DNA from 3 places in the Meiothermus sp. CFH 77666 genome. Region 2 is predicted to be linked to each of the others. Evidence: riboswitches for the same ligand, from Rfam matches in the RefSeq annotation. Region 2 holds a riboswitch; each other region holds the start of a gene.
The links. Region 2 has a riboswitch for S-adenosylmethionine ahead of J3L12_RS01815 (aminotransferase class I/II-fold pyridoxal phosphate-dependent enzyme). Riboswitches for the same ligand answer to the same signal wherever they lie in the genome.
Positions count from the first base shown of each region.

Region 1 (5,774 bases), on a different contig from region 2:
GATGAGCGCGTGGAGGGAACGCTCGCGGGGATGGGCGAAGCACAGCGAGAAACCCGCCAGGTCTCCCCGCTGATACCCCCGCCGCAGCCAGCGGAGACGGCCTTCGTGGAGGAGGGGCTCGAGGCCGGGGTGCGCATGGGGGGAGAGCAGGGTCACCTTGGCCCCCACCTCCAGCAGACCCCGCACCTTGGCCTCCGTCTCCCAGCCCCCTCCCACGAACAGCACCTCCCTGCCGGTTAGGTCCAGCATCACGGGATAATAAGCATGAGCATGAGGTAGAGCCATGGTTCACCGAGCCAGACTCGGCACGCTCCGAAGCACCAGATGCGAGCCGATAAACATCAGCCAGAGCAAAAGCCCCAGCCGGAAGGGGCGCTGGGCGATCCGCTGGGCCAGCCAGACTCCGGCCAGCGATCCCAGCAGTCCGCCCGCGGCTATTTTGAGCAGCAGGGGAAAGTCGGCCTGGCCCAGCGCGGCGTGAAGCCCGCCGCCGATGGCCGAGAGGATCAGGCCGAACCAGATGTCGGTTCCCACCACTTCCTTAGGCAACAAGCGGGTTCCGCTCATGAGCAGCAGGGTTCCCAAAGCACCCGCGCCCGCCGAGGAAAAGCCCACCTCGAGGCCGATAAACGCCGCGACCAGGACGATCCAGGCGGGGTGGAGGCTTCGCGGGCGGATCTTCCTGAGCGTAAGCGTGAGGTTGATCAGGGCCACGGTAATGATGGTCAGCCCGATGACCACCAGAACGGCATCCTTGTGGCTCTTGAGCGAGCCCAACAGGAGGCTCCCCGCCGCCACGGCAGGCACTCCCCCGGCCAGCATCCAGGCCAGCGCCCGCAGATTGACCTGCTTCCGCGCGAAGTAAACCAGCCCTGCGGGGATCTTGGCGAAAACCGAGAACAGCAGCGCCGTGCCCACCGCGACTTCGGCGGGTACGCCCAGAAAGAGGATCAGCACGGGAGCGGTGATGGTTCCGCCCCCCACCCCCGAGAGGCCGATGCTCAGGGCGATCATGAAACCTGCGAGAATCTCGAGCATCTTAAGCACTCCTCACGGCTTCATCCCGGTACGCCGCGCGCAACACCTCGGCCACCTCGGGGCGGGTGAACTCCGGCGGCAGCGAGGCCCCCGAGCGCAAGAGTTCGCGCACGCGGGTTCCCGAGAGGATGAGGTGATGAGCCCCGTCGTGCGGGCAGGTGCGCGCGGAGACGATGGAGCCGCAGGTCTTGCAGTAGAAGGTGTGCTCGAACTTGAGGATGTGGATGCCGATTTCCCCGGGAGCAAAGGCCCCGAAGATCTCCTGCGCGTCGTAAGTTCCGTAGTAGCTGCCCACCCCGGCGTGGTCGCGCCCGACGATGAAGTGGGTGCAGCCGTAGTTCTTGCGGCTGATGGCGTGCAGGATGGCCTCGCGCGGCCCGGCGTAGCGCATGGCCGCCGGGTAGACCCCCAGGAGCACCCGCTCCTTCGGGTAGTAGCGCGCGAGCAGCACCCGGTAGGCCTCCATCCGCACCTGCGCAGGCACGTCGTCGGCCTTGGTAGCACCCACCAGGGGGTTCAGGAAGAGGCCGTCGATGTGCTCGAGGGCCACCTTGTGCAGGTACTCGTGGGCGCGGTGGATGGGGTTGCGGGTCTGAAAGGCCACCACCGTCTTCCAGCCACGCTCCTGGAAGATGCGGCGGGTCTCGAGGGGGGTGTAGTGGTGCTCGGGAAACTCCCCCCGATCCAGCCGGAATAGGCTCACCCGCCCGGCCAGGTTGACCTCGCCCTGGCTCAGGATGGCGGCCACCCCGGGGTGGGCGGGGTCGGTGGTGCGGTAGACCTCGAGGGCTTCCTTTTGCTTGTCGGGCCGGTACTGCTCCGCGACCTCCAAGAGCCCCACCGTCTCACCCTTTCGGGTCAGGCGCACCGTGCTGCGGTAACGCGGGGCCTCGGCCTCCGCCACGCTTAGGGTGATGGGGATGCTCCAGGGCAGGCCGCTGGCGAGGCGCATGTGCTCGACCACGCTCTTGTAGTCGGCCTCGCCCAAAAAACCCTCCAGCGGCGAGTACACACCGGTGGCGATGAGCTCGAGGTCGGCGTAGCTGCGCTCGGAGAGCTCGAGGGCGGGGAAATGGGCGTATTCGCGAGGATCGGCCTGCAACAAGCGGTTGACTAGCGTTCCGCCGTGCGGGGCGATGCGCCCCTGGCTCCACTGGCTCATGGCCGAACCTCCGGTCGGTTTTTGTGGACAAGGTTTGTCAACTTTTCCATATCGTCGAGCCTTACTTCCTCTGGCTTTGCGCTTAAAGGGCCTTCTCCCCCATCCACAGCCCGCACTCGGTCTTGCCCTTGCCCTCCCAGCGGCCCGCCCGCGCGTCCTCACCAGGGCGCACCGCTCGCGTGCAGGGCCAGCAGCCGATGCTCAGGAAGCCCGAGGCGTACAGGGGGTTGACCGGCAAGTCGTGCTCGCGAGCATAGGCCTCTAGCTGCTCCCGCGTCCAGTAGGCCAGCGGGTTGATGCGCAGGCGTTCACCCTCCTCGAGGAAACCGAGGAAGGCCCGGGTCGAGGCCTGATCGCGGCTCCTGGCATTGAGCAGGGCGCTGGGCCGCTTGAGGGCCAGGTAGTCCCGCAAGGGAGCGACCTTGCGCACCGCGCAACAACCATCCGGGTCGCTGCGGTAGCGCTCTTCCCCCCAGGGTTCCTCTTCCAGGCCGGCACTGAGGGTGACGAAGCGCAGCTGTGGGTAGCGCTCCTTGAGGCGATCGCGGGTTTGCAGCGTCTGGGGGAAGTGGTAACCGGTGTCCACGAACACCACCTCGCCCGTGTATCCCGCTTTGGCGGCCAGGTCGATGAGCACGACGCCATTGAGGTTGAACCCGCTGGGCATGAGCAGATCGGGGTAATTCTCCAGTGCCCATCGAATGACGAGCATGGGATCGGTCCCCGCGTCCCAGGTATCGGGGGTTGAAGCCTTCGATGCCTTCACGCCCGCACCCGCACTTCCACACCCAGGCGCTCGAGCGCGCCCAGCAAGCGGTCGAGGCTCTCCTGGAGGCTTAGCTGATCAGTCCGCAGGTGCAGATCGGGGTTCAAGGGCGGTTCATAGGGATCGGAAACCCCGGTGAAATTGGCGATCTCTCCCCTGAGCGCCCTGGCATAAAGCCCCTTCACGTCGCGCTGAACCAGCACCTCCAGCGGCGCGTCCACGAAAACCTCGAGCTTCCTCGGAGCCTGGGAAAGCACCTCCTCGCGGGTAGCCCGGTAGGGGCTGATCGCGCTCACCAGCACGATCACGCCGTGCTTGGCTAGCAGGTTGGCCACGAAGCCGATGCGCCTTATGTTGGTGTCGCGGTCCTCTCGGCTGAAGCCAAGCCCCTTCGACAGGTGCTCGCGCACCACGTCGCCATCGAGGTGCTCGACCTTCTGGCCCGCTTCGTAGAGGTGAACCTCGAGGGCTTTTGCCAGCGTGGTCTTGCCTGCGCCGGAAAGCCCGGTAAACCAGACCACCACCCCGCTCATGCTTCGGCCCAACCCGCGTAGCTGTCCAGCAGCACCCGCCAGGCATTGCGGGCCGCCACGTCCGCTACCAGCGCCACAGCCGCCAGCACCCAGGCCGCGAAGCCGGGGTGGTGCAGCGTCACTTCCTGTTCAGAGCCGGTGCGGGCGTCGAGCCGGGTGGGGCCGAACTTCACCTCCACCGGCTGCGCCACGCCCTCGAGGTAGGCCCAGCCCGAGGCTGAATCCTCTGAAAACTCCAACTGCGCGCTCGAGCCGTGCTCGGCCCCCACCAGGCGAAGCTGGAGGCGCTTCCCCCCGTGCTGAGCATGCAGGGCAAAGGCCCGCCCGCTGCTGGCCACCGAGCCCAGAAGCTGGCCCTGATGGGCCTCGAGGTACACGTTCTCGCCGAAGATCGCCCCACCCAGCCGCCCCACGAGCCGCTTGCCATCCCAAGCAAGCTGCACGCGGTAGCTCATGCCGGAGCGCCGCACCTCGCCATGGATGCGCTGCGCGGCTGAAAAAGCCTCGAGGGATGAAGGGTGTTTTCCCAAGTTATGAACGGGTTCGTGGTTCAACAAGTTCATGGTGTGCTCCCATAGCAGACGATTCCAAGTGCCGACGGCCAGCGACGAGGCTAGGACAACAGCGCCCGGAACACGAAAGCACACGCATGATCTGAGACTTGGACATAGCTTCCAGCACAAAAACCTCCTTATCTTCCCCGGACGGTGTCCGGGCCGGAATTGGCACCTACGCAGAAACGCTTCAGATTGCTGGCTGAAAGCCCCTACGGGTTGCCGCAGCTTCGCAGGGCCGTTCCCTCCGCTGCTCTGGATAAGACCCGAGGGTGCTGCCGCACCCATCCCGACTTAAAGCCGGGATGGAAGGTAGGCTAGCATAATTGATAAAACTTGTAAACTATTGGCGACGGTGTTCATCTACCTAACTGCTTCAGTCAGGGCTGAGCTGGCGGTACTCTTGCTCCAAGGCACCCTGGGTCTCGGCCCTGCGTCCATTCAAGGCGGCTTTACCACCTTCCAGGAAGCGTTGCCGCCACTTGTATTGAGCCTGGATCGCAAAAGACCGGTGCTCTGGTAACTTGTTTTACAGATTGTTTTGAAGCCCGGTCATTGCCAAAGTTTACTTTGTACGTCACATCGAGGGGACATTCGCGTGTATCGAAATCTTTGTTGCCAGACCACTAGGTGGTCTCGCTTTGGTGAAGCATTACAAGTACGATGAGGTAACGATGCAGCTCAAACCAGGCCTGTACCAGCACTACAAGGGCAAGCACTACTGGGTGCACGGCCTGGCCCGGCATTCCGAAACCGAGGAGTGGTATGTGGTCTACGAAACCCGTTATGGCGTCGAGCCCGAAACCCTGTGGATACGTCCCCTGGCCATGTTTTTAGAAGATGTGGAAGTAGACGGCAAACCCGTACCGCGATTTCGCTACCTGGGGGAAAACTCGAGCCCCAAACAACAATGAAGTGCTTCCTGTCTTGCTACAAACACCCGCAACTTGTACAAGAAGCCTGTTCCATCACAACAGCCCGCGAATGGCCCCGCCCTCTACCATGATGGCCTGACCGGTCAGATAGCTGGCCCTGGCCGATAACAAAAAAGCCGCCACATCGGCTATCTCCTGCGGCGAGGCCATGCGGCCTGCCGGAATTTGTGTGGTCTGCTGGGCATAGGCTGCTTCCAGGCTGATGCCCTGGTTCTGGGCACGGAAAGCAAATACCTCTTCGACCCGCTCGGTAAGGGTATAGCCTGGCCCCAGGGTGTTGACCGTAATGCCTGCTGCTGCTACTTCCCTGGCGAGGGTTTTGGCATAGCCGGTCAGCGCAGCGCGAAGGGTGTTGGAAAGGGCCAGGTTCTCGATGGGTTCTTTAACGGCCAGAGAGGTAATAAAGAGGATTCGTCCGAAGTGCCGCGACTGCATCCCCGGTAGCAAGGCATTCACCAGATTCACCATCGGGTACAACAACTGCTCGGCAGCAACCTGAAAGTCCTGGGCTTTCAAATGCTGGGCTGCACCGGGCTTAGGGCCGCCCGTGTTGCCGAGAAAGAGTTCAACAGTTCCCAGACTCTGGGCCTTAGCCACCAGTCGCTCCAGTTCATCCGGTCTGGCAATATCGGCGGAAATCGCATGGGCTTCTCCACCATCCCGCTCGATTTCGCGCACCAGCTCTTGCAGTCTTTCCATGTTGCGTGCAGCAACCACCACTTTTACACCTTCCTTCGCCAAGGTAGTGGCAATGGCCCGCCCAATCCCCTGCGAAGCCCCCGTCAC
Region 1 covers NZ_JAGDFV010000027.1:20,662-26,435, forward strand. Annotated here, with positions in the region: gene J3L12_RS13105 (bifunctional precorrin-2 dehydrogenase/sirohydrochlorin ferrochelatase) at 1-249, opposite strand, end outside; gene J3L12_RS13110 (sulfite exporter TauE/SafE family protein) at 289-1,038, opposite strand; gene sat (sulfate adenylyltransferase) at 1,040-2,200, opposite strand; gene J3L12_RS13120 (phosphoadenylyl-sulfate reductase) at 2,283-2,912, opposite strand; gene cysC (adenylyl-sulfate kinase) at 2,963-3,499, opposite strand; gene J3L12_RS13130 (hypothetical protein) at 3,496-4,062, opposite strand; SAM riboswitch class I at 4,188-4,319, opposite strand; gene J3L12_RS13135 (DUF1653 domain-containing protein) at 4,728-4,967, shown strand; gene J3L12_RS13140 (SDR family oxidoreductase) at 5,022-5,774, opposite strand, start outside.
Region 1: another riboswitch for S-adenosylmethionine. It lies ahead of J3L12_RS13130 (hypothetical protein); the one in region 2 lies ahead of J3L12_RS01815 (aminotransferase class I/II-fold pyridoxal phosphate-dependent enzyme).

Region 2 (5,774 bases):
CGGAATACTGGCCCCACACATGTCCATAAAGCGGCGAATCTGGGCCAGGTCGGTTATGGGCATCAGGCCCGGCACAATCGGCACCTCGATACCAACCCGGCGCGCGCGTTCGACAAAACCAAAGTACAGGGCATTGTTGAAAAAGAGCTGGGTCACCACGAAGTCCAGCCCGGCATCCACTTTGCGCTTCAGGTTTTGCAGGTCGGCCTCGAGGCTCACCGCCTCCGGGTGTCCTTCGGGGTAGCCTCCTCCCGCCACGGCAAAGGTAGCGCCGAACTCAGAACGAATCAGCTCAACCAGCTCGGAGGCATAGCGAAACCCCCCGGCCACCGGCTGGAATTCCCGCACACCTTTGGGTGGGTCGCCCCGCAAGGCCATGATGTTCTTCACCCCCACCTGGGCGTACTGGTGCAGCACCGAAAGCAACTCTTCGCGGGTACTGCCCACACAGGTCAGGTGGGCCATGGCCAGCAAGCCCACCTCGTTCTGGATGCGGGCCGCCCACTGAGCGGTCTTGCTTCGCTCGCTGCCCCCAGCGCCATAGGTGATGGACACAAACGCAGGTTTGAGGGGCTTCAACTCGTGCAGGGTGCGAAAGAGCGCAACCTCCCCCTGCGGCGTTTTGGGTGGAAAAAACTCAAAGGAGATGACGGGTTTGGCGCTTTGCAGCAGGGTGCTAATCTTCATGGCTTACCCATTCCACTGCTTGCAAGCCCTCGGCAAGCATTTGCTGGATGTCGTGCGGGCTTTCCAACCCCACCGATAGGCGGATCATCTCCGGCCTGACCCCCGCTGCCAGACGGGCAGGCTCGGCAATTCGGGAATGGGTGGTTGTCCAGGGGTGCACCGCCAGGGTACGGGCATCGCCCACGTTGGGGGCCTGGATGATTCGCAGATGGGCCAGAAAACGGCTGGTTCCTTCTATCCCCCCCCGAATTCCAAAGGTCAGGATGCTACCAAACCCACCCCGCAGATACTGGGCCGCCCTGGGGTAGGCAGGGTCGGAGGGGAGGCCCGGATAGCGCACCCAGGCCACCTGGGGCTGGGACTCGAGCCACCGGGCAAGGGTCAGGGCGTTTTGACAAGCCCGCTCGATGCGCAGCTCGAGGGTCTCCAAACCCTGGAACAGCAGGTAGGCATTAAACGGCGAAAGTACCATACCGCCCAGCGATAGCCCCAGTTGGCGCACCCGCTCCAGAAAACATCGCGCCCCGAACTGCTCCCAGGGAATTTTGCCCTGGGCATCGGGGTTGGTGAACTGTGGGTAGTGCTGCCAGAGCGGGGTTTCCCGCGACAGCACCGCTCCCCCCAGAATCGAGCCGTGCCCGCTGGCCCACTTGGTCAGGCTGTGCACCACCACGTGCGCCCCGTGCTCGAGCGGGCGGGCCAGGGCCCCCACCGCGCCAAAGGTGTTGTCCACCACCAGGGCTACCCGGCGCTCTTCGCAAAGCCGGGCAAGCCCCTCTAGGTCTGGAAGTTGCAGCGATGGGTTCCCCAGCACTTCCACAAACACGGCCCTGGTTTGTTCATTCAAAACCGCCTGTACCGCCTCCACCTCGGGCTCCACAAAATGCACTCGAATACCCATCAGCCCAAACACCTGGTTCAAAAGCCCCACCGTGCCCCCGAACAAACCGGGGCTGGCCACAATTTCATCGCCCGAGCGCACCAGGGCCAGCAGGGTAGCAAAGCTGGCAGCTTGCCCCGAGGCCAGACACACCGCTCCGACGGCGCTTTCCAGCGCAGCCAGACGGGCCTCGAGGGCCGCTACTGTGGGGTTCTGGATGCGGGTGTAGGTGTAGCCCTGGTTGGTGGCAAATTTATAGGCTCCATCTTCCAGATCCGTAAACCCATAGGCAGCGGTGGCATAAATCGGCACCCCCACCGGGTGGTAGGGATCATGTTCGGGAAGCCCACTCAAAACAGCTAAACTGGCAAAATCCATAAACCCTCCTTCAGTGCTACTTGAAGAAGGGCACATCATCCCTTCTTCCATCTTTCCCCTGGGGTCTTTGCTGTGCCTAGCGACCACCGGGGCGGATTTGGCACCAGGCGCGGGTATTTCTCGGTAATGGGCGAGGCCACCCGCAGGTTGCCGCAGCTTCGTCGGGCCGTTCCCTCCACTGCTCTTGATAGAAGAACCACTCGCCCCAACGGGCAAGGTTCTCTGCAATGCTATGGGCTAAAAGTAGCAGCGTCAAGGCTGCCCGGAGCGCCTTGCTCCTTGACCGTGCAGTCGCCGTTTTTTGCAGTCTGTCAGCGTTTCCACCAAGAGGTGAAGGCAAAATAGAGGCCTCTTTACCAAATCCATCTGAACCTCTTGCCTTCTCCCCTGGACGGGAGAAAGTGGCGACACCCCGTCAGCGGCATGCAGGAATGACGTCAGTGAGGTCAATGGCTAGGTCTGGGGTGTCGTCGGATGAGGGGGCTTTGGAACGATTCTCAAAGATGACGATCCGGGTTTTGATATAACTCACCAGGGCAGCACTGCCCCAGTCTCCCCGGATTGCTTTGCGGCCAACGAAAACCAATTTTGGGGTCAAGCACGCAACTTCAGATGTACCCCACCCGCTTGAGTTCTGCCTCCACAGCAGCCAGCACCTGCCGGTAGGCCTCGTCCAAGGTTACCCCGCGCAGGGTAGCCCCCGCCGCAGGCACGTGGCCGCCCCCTCCCAGCTTTACCGCCACCGCCTGGGCCGAAACGCCGCCGCGGCTGCGGATGCTGAGCTTGATACCCTCCTCGCGCTCGCGCAAGAAGACTGCAATCTGGCTGCCTTCGGCATAGCGAATCATGCCCACAAAGTCGTCGGAGTCCTCTACCGTAACCTCGGAGGGCATGTGGGCCGTGACGAGCAGGCCGTTATAGTGAAACCCCACCGTGGAGAGTACCGCCCCCAGGGCCTTAAAGTAGCTAACCGGTCGCCACTGCAAGCGGTCGGTCAGCTCGGCCAAATGCACCCCATGCCCCACCAACTCGGCAGCGGTGTGGAGTACCTCGGGGGTGGTGTTGGCAAAGCGAAAGTTGCCGGTATCGGTAATGAGGCCGGTCAGCACCGGCGTGGCGATCTCGGGGTTCCAGGTCACCCCCAGCGCGTCTATCAAATCCTTGACCATCTGGGCCGTGGCGGCCTTGGAAGGGTCTACTACCGAAAGGTAGCCGAAACGGGGATTGGTGCCGTGGTGGTCAATGTTGATGACAAACCCTTCCACCGGCGCACCGGCCACCCGGCTCGGTTCGGCGGAGTCCAGCACCACCAGGGTGGCGCCTTCCGGCACATGGGTAATGGGCTCGCTGTATTCGTCTTCCTTCACCAGAAAACGCAGGTAACGCGGTGGGTCGGCAATCCAGGTCACTTTCTTGTCTAAAGCCTTGAGGGCTCGAGCCAGCCCCAGTGAAGACCCAATGGCATCGCCATCAGGATCCACGTGCGAGACGATGATGATGGGGCCCTCGAGCTCGCGCAGCGTGTCTGCAACGGTGCGAATCTTCTCCCAATAGCGCGGCTCGGGGCCGTTGAGTGCAGCATCCATAGCACCTAAACTATAACGGCTAACCGCGCTGGGAATTTGATGTTTCTGAGTTCTTGTGGGTAAGTCGCAAATTGCGAAGCGTAAGCACAGACCCCCCACAGGCTATAATCCCGGTTGGACTTATGGAACGACTCATCTCCCCTACCGCATCCCTCAAGGGTACCCTGCGCGTTCCCGGCGATAAATCGGTCACCCACCGGGGGCTGATGCTGGGCGCCCTGGCCCAGGGCGAAAGCACCCTCTACTACCCCCTCAAGGCCGGCGACACCCTCTCCACAGCCCAGGTCATGCGGCAGTTGGGGGCCGAGATTAGCGAGCAGGGCGAGCATTTTCGCATCAAAGGGGTGGGTCTCAAGCTCCACGAGCCCGCCGACGTACTGGACTGCGGCAACGCCGGAACCCTCATCCGGCTGGTGGCCGGAATTCTTTCGGGGCAGGAAATCTTCACGGTGCTCACCGGTGACGCCTCGCTGCGGCGGCGGCCCATGGGCCGGGTAACCACTCCTCTGCGGCAGATGGGGGCCCGCATTGAGGGGCGTGAGGGCGGCAAGCTGGCGCCCCTGGCCATACGCGGCGGTGGCCTGCGGGGCATCCACTACGAGCTTCCGGTGGCCAGCGCGCAGGTCAAAAGTGCGGTCTTGCTGGCTGGTCTGTTCGCCGAAGAGGACACCGAGGTGGTGGAGCCCGCCCCCACCCGCGACCATACCGAGCGGGTCTTCCGGCACTATGGCCTGCCCATCGAACTCGAGGGCCCCCTCATCCGCACCCGCCGGGCCGAGCCGTTCGCCGCCAAAGACCTGACCGTTCCGGGCGATTTCAGCAGCGCGGCCTTTTTCCTGGTGGCGGCCCTGATTACCCCCGACTCCGACCTCACCCTGGAGGGGGTGGGTCTCAACCCCACCCGCACCGGCCTGCTCACGGTGCTCAAGGAGATGGGCGCCGACCTGAGCTGGCAGGTCAGCGAAGGGCAGGACGGCGAACCGGTGGGCCGGATTCGAGCCCGTTCGTCCGCGCTCAAAGGGGTATCGGTAGACCCCAGGCTGATTCCGCTGATGGTGGACGAGGTGCCCATCCTGGCCGCCGCGGCAGCCTGGGCCGAGGGCGAGACCTTTATTCCCAACCTGGAGGAACTCCGCGTCAAGGAATCGGATCGCGTAGCGGCCATCGCTAAAAACCTGCAAAACCTGGGCGTGCCCGTCGAGGTGGGGCACGACTGGCTCAAAATTCGGGGCGGTAGCGTGCAGAGCGGCGGCATGGTGGAGCCTTTCCACGACCACCGCATCGCCATGGCCTTTGCGGTCTGCGGCCTGCCCACAGGGGTGGTGGTGAAGGAGGCCGAGTGGGCCAGCATCAGCTTTCCAAGCTTCTGGGAAGACCTGGAGCGGCTAGCGGGTAAGGTTTAGTGCAGTAGCCCCAGGAGTCTGAGCAAATGTCGAAATGTACGAGCAAACTCGAGATGTCACACCGATATGCGCTGAGGCAATCACAGGCTCGTATGTGCCGTGACCTCCCGCTTTCTGACTTGCGACCTGAGACCCAAGACATGGGGCAACTCGCCGGCTTTTTTGCAATAGCGTTCTGGCACTGCACCTAGCATATGCAAGGCATCATCACCATAGACGGCCCCTCCGCCTCGGGGAAAACCAGCGTGGCCAAGCTGGTCGCCCAGCGCCTGGGCATCCCCTACATCTCCAGCGGCCTGCTGTACCGGGCGGTGGCCCTGATGTGTTTGCTCGAGAACGTCTCCGCCGAGGAAATCGAGCAAAAGCTGGGGAAGTACCGCCTCGAGCTCAAGCCCACCCCCACCCAGAACCTGGTTTTTCTGGACGGCCACGAGGTGAGCGAGGCGTTGCACAGCCTCGAGGTAGACCAGATTGTCTCTGCCGTGGCCGTGCGCCCGGCCATCCGGCAGTACGTCAACGACGTACTACGCAGAATTCCGCCTCCGTTCGTGGTGGACGGGCGCGATATGGGCAGCACGGTTTTTCCCCAAGCCCAACACAAGTTTTATCTGACCGCCAGCCCCGAAGTGCGGGCCAGACGCCGCGTCCCCGAGCGGGATGCAGCCTTCGAGACGGTGCTGGCCGAAATCATCCGGCGCGACCAGGCCGACCACCAACAGAGCGCACCTGCCAGGGATGCCATCATCCTGGACACCAGCCACCTCGACCTCGACGGGGTGGTACGGGCGGTGCTCGAGCACATCGCCCCCTCGTCCTAGCACAACAGGGTTATACCAGCTT
Region 2 covers NZ_JAGDFV010000002.1:54,544-60,317, reverse strand. Annotated here, with positions in the region: gene metF (methylenetetrahydrofolate reductase [NAD(P)H]) at 1-687, opposite strand, end outside; gene J3L12_RS01815 (aminotransferase class I/II-fold pyridoxal phosphate-dependent enzyme) at 677-1,945, opposite strand; SAM riboswitch class I at 1,990-2,139, opposite strand; gene J3L12_RS01810 (bifunctional oligoribonuclease/PAP phosphatase NrnA) at 2,554-3,531, opposite strand; gene aroA (3-phosphoshikimate 1-carboxyvinyltransferase) at 3,654-4,934, shown strand; gene cmk ((d)CMP kinase) at 5,129-5,752, shown strand.

Region 3 (5,774 bases), on a different contig from region 2:
CGGGTACGGATACAGCTTGCTCTGGGCCTTGTGTGGGGTTTTCGTAAGCTAACAGGGTTCTTCCGCAGGCGAAAAGATTCCCTGCGGCGGCTGATTCTTACGCTTTTTGTGGAACACACCGGGGGTGCAGGCCACAAAACACGTCCGTTAGCATATCACATTTTTACACACAAATGCAATATGCACCCTGAAGCTTCAAGCTGCTGAGAGGGATTGTAGCACAGGATGAGATGTTTGAGGAGTGTTAGCGTATTAACAAAAACCTCCTCAGATGTCAAGGGAAAAACACCCGGGAGTTTTTCCCTTCTCAACCCCTAGTTCACTCTGCTACCCTGCCTTTTAGAAAGGAGGTGAAACCAGTGTTGCGGGAGCCTAGCATGGAGCAAGCAAAACAGAACGTTGGCGGCGCGATGCAGCCTCTCAGCCTGCCCTGGCTGGCTATGCAGCTCGAGGAACCCTCACCCTGGCTCAGGCCGCCCGTGGAGCAAGAGTAAGGATAGCTATCACAAGAAACCCATAACCAGGCCAAAAGGAGGCAGGAATGAAACTTCGGGAGTTGTCAGAGGGTGAGATGCAGGAAACCGTTGGCGGCTGCTGGATTACAGATGGGTCGAACCATCACTCCATCCTGGAGGTTTGTGCTGGCGGGGGCGGAGGCGGTTCGTACCCCAGAACTCGAGTTTATGATGTCCGGATTAACGATTATGGGTATCCAAAAGATGTAATCGATTCGTTACACCAAGGACAGCCTGTAGAACCCCGCTATAATGCACGTCGGGATGACCCGGAAATATTCATGATGATAGTAGAGGATCCACACGGATTCAGACCCGGCTCCTGGACTGCGCCTTCGGGAGGATGGGAGGGAATGCGGTAGTTGTTGCAGCCCGTGCAATTGCACGGGCTAGTTGCTTCATTTGTATGGACACAACTATTGCAGGGAGGATAGCTCAATTTGCGGAAGTGACATTTTGGTTATACTTGGCCATCGGATTATTCGTTTTCTGGGGGTATAGCTTCTTTCTCAAGGATAGCAAGCTACTGTTTCCCATATTCCGTCGTCCCACGCTGAGTGGTGCCTTACTGCTGATTTTTGTGTGGTTTCTGGACGGGTTGTCGTCCTTTATGGCTAAGAGACTTGTAGAGAACACCGTATCAGAAGGCGCACTTGCTACAGTAATCGCTAAACCCCTTGCTTGGCACGTATTACTCCACTCATCTGTTGAAGAACTTGCCAGAGGCGGTTTTTACCAGCTATTTGCATCGCTAACCCTTGTGGGTGTTTGGCTCAATTCCTTTCTTTTCGGTGTTGCACACCTGTCTGGAAGAACCGTTGAAATTGCCAATCATCCACTTATTCTGTTGTTTTTACCCCTGAGCAGCTTTGCTACTGGTTTATCTCTCTTGGCAGTTATTATGCGAATGGGGTTGGTGTGGGCAATACTGCTGCATTTTGCCGTCAACACAGTTCGGTTTGTGGTGATCACTGAAAATATCGTAGTGAACTATTTACTGTTCTTTGCAAGCGTACTTTGTTTGCTGTGGATTGGTAGCCTAAACCTTAGAAAAGCAATCTTTGATCAGAGGGTACAAGAAAAAGATTTAGACCCTTGATTACAAAGTCGTATAAATACCCGTACAAAGTGTCCATTGCAGCACGAACTATGCAGTACGCTCTTGCAAAAGCCGTAGCAGAAACCTTTTCGTTCCTCCCCTACCGTGTGGGAGAGGTTAGGTGGGGTTGCTGAGCAGCGACTTTGCGTAACCTGGTGGTTGGGGGCCTCACCCAATACCCTCCCCCACCCTCCCTACGTGGTAGGGAGGGGGCTCTATGTCAATCCCTCCCGGAAACCCGGAGGTGTACGGACATCTCTACGACGCTGTACTTACTCGCGCACCTCACCAGTATTCATGGCTTGCAAGGCTATACTCACATTGCACAACCCATCGTACGATCACAGGAAATCGCCCAGAATGCGCTCAACCTGGTCGGTCTCGATTAAGAATGCGTCGTGGCCGTGGGGGCTATGAATTTCGCGGTAGATGCCGCCACTCAGGGCGGCCATCTCCCGAACCTCCTGGGCGGTGTATAGGACGTCGGAATTAATGCCCACAAACAAGCTGGGAATCTTCCTGAGCTGGGCCAGAGCTGCCGCAATGCCCCCCCGCCCCCGGCCCACGTCGTGGGTGTCCATCACCTCGGAGAGCACCAGGTAAGCATTTGCATCAAACCGCTTGGCGAACTTCTCCCCCTGGTACAGCACGTAGCTTTCGCCGCGCTCAGGGTGATGCTGCCAGCGCAGCCGGAAGGATTCGGGCGAGCGGAAGGAAAGCATGGCAATGGCCCGGCCAAGCTGCAAGCCCAGGGGCTGCTCGGCGTAGTACCCCCCCTGGTAGCCGGGGTCGGATAGCACCGCCTCCCTCGAGAGCCGGTTGAAGGCGCGGGCCCAGGGGCTGTGTACCGCTGGAGCTGCCAGCACCACCAGCTTATGCACACGCTGCGGATAGAGCAGGGCAAACTCGAGGGCCACCATGCCCCCTAAGCTGCCCCCCAAAAGGGTCACTTTCTCGATGCCCAAAAAATCCAGCAGCCGGGCCTGCGCGCGGGCCAGGTCGCGCACGGTCAGTTTGGGGAAGTCGGGGCCATAGGGCTGCCCGGTCTCCGGGTTGAGGGAAAGGGGGCCGGTAGAGCCGTAACAACTGCCGATGTGGTTGGCGCAGATGACGAAATACTTTTCGGTATCGAGCATCCGGCCCGGCCCGGCCAGCTCGTCCCACCAGCCATCGGGCCCAAAAGCCTGGTCAAGCCTGGGCAGGCTGCTGAGGGTTTCCTGGGTGTAGGTGCCGGCCAGGTGTGCTGAGCCGGTCCAGGCGTGGAACACCAGCACGGCATTGCTGCGGTCGAAGTTGAGCTGGCCGTAGGTTTCATATCGCAAGCGCAGCTCGGGCAGGATACCCCCATACTCGAGGCGGAACCCACCCGCAACCAGGGCCTGGGCCGGCACCGGAGGGGGCACCCGCCCCCGGCTTTTGGGGGGCTTGATCAACAGGGCCTCGTGGTCGCCCCAGGCTTCTTGAATCAGGAGGTCGGTCATGTATGGCTCCAGCGAGCTTGACTTTGGTTCAGACACCCACCCTGGCAGTCAGGGCTTGCTTGAGGTCGGCCTTGAGGTCGTCCAGGGCTTCCAAGCCCACACTGAGCCGCACCAGCTCGGGGTTCACGCCTGCACGGGCCTGCTCTTCGGGGGAGAGTTGGGAGTGCGTGGTGGAGGCCGGGTGGATGGCCAGGGTGCGGGTATCGCCTACGTTGGCCAGGTGCGATACCAGCTCGAGTCGGTTGATGAAGTTTTTAGCGGCCTCGTAACCCGCCTTAAGCCCAAAGGTAAGCACCGAGCCCGGCCTGCCCTTGAAGTACTTCTGGGCTTTGGCGTAGCTGGGGTGATCGTCGAGGCCAGGGTAGTTGACCCAGGCCACCTCGTCCTGCTCGCGCAGCCAGTGGGCCAGGGCCAGGGTGTTTTCCACGTGGCGCTCTGAGCGTAGCGAGAGGGTCTCGAGGCCCAGCAGCAACAGGAAGGCTTCAAATGGCCCCAGGCACTGCCCCTGGTCGCGCAGGCCGTCTATGCGGGCCTTGATAATGAAGGCCAGGTTGCCCAGAGCCTTGTGCAGCTCGAGGCCGTGGTAACCCGGTTGCGGCTCGGTAACCAGCGGGTAGCGCCCGTTACCCCAGTCAAAATTGCCTCCGTCCACAATCAGGCCCGCAATGGCCGCGCCATGTCCCCCGATCCATTTGGTGCCGGAATGGGTCACCACGTTGGCCCCCCACTCAATCGGGCGGAAGAGGTAGCCACCGTGCCCAAAGGTGTTATCCACAAAGAGGGCAATGCCTCGTTCCTGGGCGGCCTGGGCAATCAGCTCAAAGTCGGGGATGTTGAGGGCCGGGTTGCCCAGCGACTCCAGGTACCAGAAGCGGGTTCTGTCGTCCGAAAGACGGATAAAGTCCTCCACGCTCTCGGCGCTATCGGTAAAACGGCTCTCGATCCCCAGGCGGGGCAGCGTGACCTTGAACTGATTGATGCTGCCGCCATACAGGTTAGGGGTGGACACAAAGTTGTCGCCGGCCTGGGCAATGTTGGTAATGGCTAAAAACTGCGCCGCATGGCCCGAGCTGGTAGCCAGGGCGGCCACGCCCCCCTCCAGGGCAGCAATGCGCTTTTCCAGCACATCGGTGGTGGGGTTCATGATGCGGGTGTAGATGTTGCCGAACTCCTGCAGGGCAAAAAGCCGAGCCGCATGGTCGGCATCCTTGAACTGGTACGAGGTAGTGGCATAGATGGGCACCTGGCGGGCGCCGGTGGTGGGGTCGGGGCTGTAGCCTGCGTGCAGTTGAAGGGTTTCGAAGCGGTGTTTTTGCGACATACTGCTCTCCTACCGCGTGAATTTGGGGCGCTTTCGGTAGGAGTTTTGCCTGAAAGCAAAACCCCCTACCAGGCGTTCTTTTATGGCTGGAAGGGGGTCACGATCCGTGCATTCCCTTCTCTTATCTTTCTCGACTGCCAAACTATGCCAAGTTTCGAACGTTGTGTGCCTACAACATTCAGCAGTCGAGCCGGAATTAGCACCGTACAAAAAGGCCCTTGGTGATGAGCAAAGGCTTTTTTGTGGGTTGCTGCGACTTCGCAGGGCCGAATCCCTCCGCCGCTCTGGATAAAAGAACTTTTTGGTTGTGGCCGCGCCCCGGCGCGGATATCAGTGAGTGTAGAGAGATGGGGGAATTCTGTCAACCCGTAGTGCTAAGCAGGGTGTGTCCATGATTCAACCAAAGTCAAAACCAACCCGCAACGTAGCCTCACTTGATGTGATTTGCTTAGCGAATGCCGAATCTCGCAGCGCACAACGAGCAGCGTAAGTGGGGTATTGTGTACGACCTCGAGGCTTGGGTTGAAATGATTTGACGAAGCTCCTACGGCACAAACGGTTTTTCTGCTAGAGCATGACTACTTATTGATGACAGCCCCCAAGGGGGTTGAGGGATTTGCGGTTTGGGTCGATTTTGGGATACGCCCTGTTCAACAGACGGCCACTGTTGTGGTCAGGCGAAGGTTTTCTTGGAGCCGGATGGCTCAAAATATGTGAAGAGCACTCTAATCGGCCTGACCGCTTGCTGCCAGGGCCGCCAGGCTGGCTCTGCGGATCAATCCAAGGTAAGCAGCCGGGGCACGGGCCGGGCCCACGATAACCCCCTGTACGCCCCGGTAACTTCGGGGTAGCTGGAGCCAGCGGGTTTCACTCTTCGCGGCCAGCAACAGCAGCCCAGGCGCCAGCCAGGGCACTGTTTCTGAAGCCAGAGCCGCATCCACCCGTGATTGTATTGCCGAGGCCGGGACATCCTCATGGGGGATGGGCACAAATGATTCGTTAGCCCAGCTCAGTTTATGGGCCAGGTCGTGGAAGGTCTGCCAGTCGTCAATATCAATAAACCAGGGCCCAGCACCCCATTCAACCCGTTCAATCTTTTCTTGATGGGCCTTCAAGACCGCCCGGGCACCTAGATCGCCGCGAAGCTTTAGAACATCTGGAAAAAGCATCCTGGACAAAAAAACGGGCGGGCGTATCTGGCCCTGTTCACTGGCCGCCACCGCGAGCGCTCGAGGGTCGCGGTGCTGGATAGCCTGCTTGAGCTGTGCGAGTTTTTCCGGTGTTAGGGCGGGCATGTCGGCCAGAAACACCAGAACCCCCTGGGCCTCGGCGAGTACCCGCATACCCGCTTTCAGAGA
Region 3 covers NZ_JAGDFV010000001.1:261,354-267,127, forward strand. Annotated here, with positions in the region: gene J3L12_RS01195 (hypothetical protein) at 922-1,614, shown strand; gene metX (homoserine O-acetyltransferase) at 1,956-3,095, opposite strand; gene J3L12_RS01205 (PLP-dependent transferase) at 3,124-4,416, opposite strand; SAM riboswitch class I at 4,535-4,711, opposite strand; gene J3L12_RS01210 (nucleotidyltransferase family protein) at 5,142-5,774, opposite strand, start outside.
Region 3: another riboswitch for S-adenosylmethionine. It lies ahead of J3L12_RS01205 (PLP-dependent transferase); the one in region 2 lies ahead of J3L12_RS01815 (aminotransferase class I/II-fold pyridoxal phosphate-dependent enzyme).